Regions from separate parts of the Gordonia sp. 135 genome, predicted to be linked through region 2. Evidence: riboswitches for the same ligand, from Rfam matches in the RefSeq annotation. Region 2 holds a riboswitch; the other holds the start of a gene.
What was found. Region 2 has a riboswitch for cyclic di-AMP ahead of GKZ92_RS05680 (transglycosylase family protein). Riboswitches for the same ligand answer to the same signal wherever they lie in the genome.
Positions count from the first base shown of each region.

Region 1 (2,195 bases), 2.0 Mb from region 2:
CCCGAGATCACCTGTCCTGCGGCTGCACCGCCACCATCCCTGCGCGTCACGAGGCGAACATTAGTTCGACGCACCGACACGGCGGATGTGACACCCCGATCGTTCGTTCCGTTTCGGTCCCGGGGCCGCGGCGCGGACGTACGCCGACGTCACCTGTTACTCGTGTGACGCATGTGTCGAACACTGTGCGAGCGAGTTTGTCGGTGGTGGTCCCTAGTCTCCATCTCGAAGTGAGAGATCGACGCCGACGGCGCCGAAATCGCCCGCCGTGACCCGCCCGATCCGGAGTTCAAACGCCTCCGGCGGCCAGATGAGATGGAGATCACACGATGCATGTCGACTGCGCAACCTGCCCGGCCCGCCCCGTCGCCTGTGACGGGTGCATGATGACCGTGCTTTTCGGTGGCCCGAACTGGGACGATGCACCCGTTGAAGGTGGAGCTTCGGTAACGGTGCAGGCCCTCGACGACGATGCGGAACTGGACCTCGCGATCGATGTGTTGCAGTCGGCTGCAATGGTCACCAGTGCCGCTGCACGATCTGCAAGAACCGATAAAACTGCACGTCAGAAGCCATTTCGCGTCATCTCGTCGACCGAACTCCGGGCGGGCTGAGAAGCGGTGGCGAACTGCGTGTCCGGTGCCTAGTGGACACAGCGCCGACGATTTCGTAACCTTTCTGAGACCTTTGCGGAGCGTCCCGCTTCAACAGAAGTGGTCCGCACAAGTCACCGCTCAATCGCCCTCACGGGCGAACCGGGGAACCACTTACTTCGGGCAGCGCGGCCAGGGATGTCGGTACTGACACGACCAGCTGAGACTGTCCCGATCGGGGTGAATCGCGTCAACGCGCAAACGTGTCCTTCTGGGATACGGCTGTGCCGAAAACGCGTAGGGCCACTCTTCCGGCCCGAACCCGACAGCTAACTCGGTCGGCGGTACAGGGAGAAACTGAAGGAGAACTCGCTTCGTGGCCAAACATCGTTTGGAACAGCCCAATCGTGGGAGCACGGTTGCCAAGAAGGCGGTGATCGCTGGATCGATCACGCTCGGTTCGCTCGCTGCCGCGGCCGGCCCTGCTCTTGCAGCCCCGGTCCACACCCCGCTCGGTACCTTCGAGATCCCGGCACTGCCCGGTGAGCAGAAGGCCCCGGAAGCGGCCCCGGCACCCAAGCCCGTCGCGAAGTCGCCGGCTGCCACGGTCGAGATCCCCAACGTCGGCCAGTTCACCATCCCGGGTATCGGTCAGAACCAGATCCCGCAGCAGTTCCGTCCGCATGGTGGCGCCCCCCTCGGGCAGCCTCAGCTGACCGCCGGCCAGAAGGCCGTCAAGGCTGCGGAGAGCAAGATCGGCTCGCCGTACTCGTACGGTTCGGCCGGCCCCAACGCCTTCGACTGTTCGGGTCTCGTCTACTGGTCCTACAAGCAGGCCGGCAAGAACATCCCCCGTGACAGCTACGGCCAGCTCGGTGGCGGGCGCGCGGTCTCCTACAGCGAGGCCAAGCCGGGCGACGTGATGATCTTCAACGGTGGCGGCCATGCCGGCATCTACGTCGGAAACGGACAGTTCGTCCACTCCTCGACCTACGGCACGCCCGTGAAGCGTGACGCGGTCAAGGAATGGCAGCTCACCGGTATCCGGCGGTACTGAGACCAACTGAACAAGAGCATCAGGAGAGGGCGGGTCGCGAGCTTTGTGCGATCCGCCCGATCCAGTCTCGGGGGCCATCGGGGGAACTTAGGGTGGTCCGCGGGGGAGGAACGAAGCGGTAGAGGAGTGACTGGACCGTGCTTTCCGGGGAGGGACTAGTGAACGCGATGCGTCTGCGCGCTCGATCGGGCCCGATGATGCTCGCCTTGTGTCTGCTGGCGGCGATCGTGACCGTCGTCCCGCTGACGACCGGCGGCGTCGGGCAGGCCCAGGCCGCGCCCGCGCGATCGGCGGATCAGCTTCTCGATCGATACAAACAGCTCGGCACCGAGGCCGAGAAGACCACCGAGGCGATGCACAACGCCAAGATCGAGTACGACAAGCAGCGCTCGATCGTTGCGCAGGCCAAGCGGGCCGCGGCCGACGCCCAGCGCAAACTCGACATCAGCCGTGAGCAGCTCGCCTCCTACCAGGCCAGGGTCGACGCCATCGTGCGCGCCAGCTACCAGGGCGCCCGCGTCAGCGGTCTCTACGCGGTGATGGTC
Region 1 is NZ_CP046257.1:3,243,525-3,245,719, reverse strand. Features, by position in the region: gene GKZ92_RS14660 (DEDD exonuclease domain-containing protein) at 1-50, opposite strand, end outside; gene GKZ92_RS14655 (hypothetical protein) at 384-614, shown strand; cyclic di-AMP (ydaO/yuaA leader) riboswitch at 722-952, shown strand; gene GKZ92_RS14650 (C40 family peptidase) at 970-1,650, shown strand; gene GKZ92_RS14645 (C40 family peptidase) at 1,818-2,195, shown strand, end outside.
Region 1: it holds a riboswitch for cyclic di-AMP, as region 2 does, so the genes downstream of both, GKZ92_RS14650 (C40 family peptidase) here and GKZ92_RS05680 (transglycosylase family protein) in region 2, are expected to answer to the same signal.

Region 2 (2,195 bases):
GCGGCCACCTGGATCGTCGACGGCCATCGGACGTCACGGGGCCCGGCCAAGGTCGGGGTGATCGCCTCGGTCACCCGCCCGTTCTGCGGCGACTGCGACCGCACCCGGCTCACCGCCGACGGGTCGCTGCGCAACTGCCTGTTCGCGTCGTCGGAGACCGATCTGCGCGCTGTGCTGCGCACGCTGCCCGACGACGAGGTCGACGCCGCCATCGCGGCGCTGTGGCGCACCGACATGTGGCAGAAGGCTCCCGGACACGAGGTGAACGCGGCCGGCTTCGTGCAGCCGACGCGGCCCATGTCCGCCATCGGCGGATAGGCTCGCCCCGATGAACCTCACCGTCCGCTTCTTCGCCGCTGCTCGCGCCGCCGCCGGCACCGAGTCGCGCGTCGTCGACATCGAGCCCGCGGCCACCCTCGGAGACCTCGAGTCGACGCTGTCCGCCGGCAACCCCGAATTGGCGACGGTCCTCGAGCGGTGTTCCTACCTCCGCGACGAAACGGCCTTCACTGACCGTTCACTACAGCTCGGCATCTGCTCGACACTCGACGTCCTCCCCCCGTTCGCCGGTGGTTGACACCACAGCCGCCCTGTGACCTTTCTCACATAACGGAGCGGTAACGAGATGGCCACGGGACCGCATCCGGCGCGATGAACTGCGAGGACGCCGAAAGTTGGTCGGGAGACCAGGTTCTGGAGAAAAAATAAGTTGTGGACAAGCAGGTGAATCGGCCGATCGAAGGACGTACTGTACGAAGCGACCTTCTCGAAGGTCACGGTAAGGAAACAGAACATACGTCCCGCCGGCCGCGCCGAGCCTCGCTCCGCCGGTGGGAACGACCGCACGAAATCTAGGAGCGAGGACGGGGGACCCAACCTCATCCCCTGAGACCGGGCACCACACACGGTGTCCTCGGGGTTAAGTCCCAGGCGCAGAACCGTGGTTAACAAATCATGGTGACGCACTGGGGCCGAGCAGCCTCTCGCTCGAACCCGACAGCTGACTTCGTAGGCGCGTGGAGAGAGGAATTCGATCTATGTCCGGACGTCACCGCAAGCAGACGACCAACTCGACCACCAAGACCATCACCAAGGTCGCCCTCACCGGCGCCGTCCTCGGTGGCGGAGCCGCACTCCTGGGCACCGGTACCGCGAATGCCGCGACCGACGCCGAGTGGAACCAGGTCGCCCAGTGCGAGTCCGGCGGTAACTGGGCCATCAACACCGGCAACGGCTACCACGGCGGCCTGCAGTTCTCGCCGAGCACCTGGAGCGGCCACGGCGGCGGCGAGTTCGCCCCGACCGCCGAGCAGGCCACCCGCGAGGAGCAGATCGTCGTCGCCGAGCGCGTGCTCGCCTCGCAGGGCAAGGGCGCATGGCCCACCTGTGGCGTCGGCCTGTCGGGCCACACCCCGCGCACCGCGCCGAGCGATGTCCCGGCCCCGATCGTCAAGAAGCTCCAGGACGGCAACGGCAGCTTCAGCCTCGTCAAGGCCCCTGAGGCCAGGACCACCGACGACGTCGCCAAGCAGGTCACCTCGGTTCTCACCGATGCCGGTGTGAGCCCCGAGGTCGAGAACCTCTGGAACGCGGCCAAGAACAGCGGTGTCTCGCTGAGCCCCGATCAGATCAAGATGTTCAACGACAACAAGCACCTGCTGCCCAACCCCTGACGAGTAGCAACCCTTACCTGTAGCAGCTCGGACACAATCCGCAGCGCACAGAGGGACCCAGACGAAGGGCCCCGCACGATGACTGATCCGTGCGGGGCCCTTTTCCAATTCTCAGCTGGTTTCCGACAACCCCGCAGCGTCGGAACCGAGAACCTGCAGCAGGGCGAGCGCCTCGGCGTCCGCCGAACCCGCCGGCGCACTGTAGAGAACCAGATGCTGATCCCGCTCGGCGAGCTCCAGCGAATCGCAGTCGACCGTGATCTTTCCGACGACGGGATGCTGCAGACTCTTCCGGAGCGTCGGTGCAGCTGCGACGTCGTGCTGATCCCACAGCCGGGCGAACTGTGCGCTGCCTTCCCGGAGATCCTCGATGAGACCGGCGACCGTCGGGTCGGAGGGATAGCGGGTCGCCGCGAGCCGCAACCTGGCGACGACGTGGTGACGGAACTCCGCGCCGTCGGAGATCCCGTACAGCGGCGCGGCGTCGTCGGTGAGGAACGCCCGACGCGCGAGATTGCGTTC
Region 2 is NZ_CP046257.1:1,242,097-1,244,291, reverse strand. Features, by position in the region: gene moaA (GTP 3',8-cyclase MoaA) at 1-318, shown strand, start outside; gene GKZ92_RS05685 (MoaD/ThiS family protein) at 329-577, shown strand; cyclic di-AMP (ydaO/yuaA leader) riboswitch at 832-1,031, shown strand; gene GKZ92_RS05680 (transglycosylase family protein) at 1,038-1,673, shown strand; gene GKZ92_RS05675 (helix-turn-helix domain-containing protein) at 1,785-2,195, opposite strand, start outside.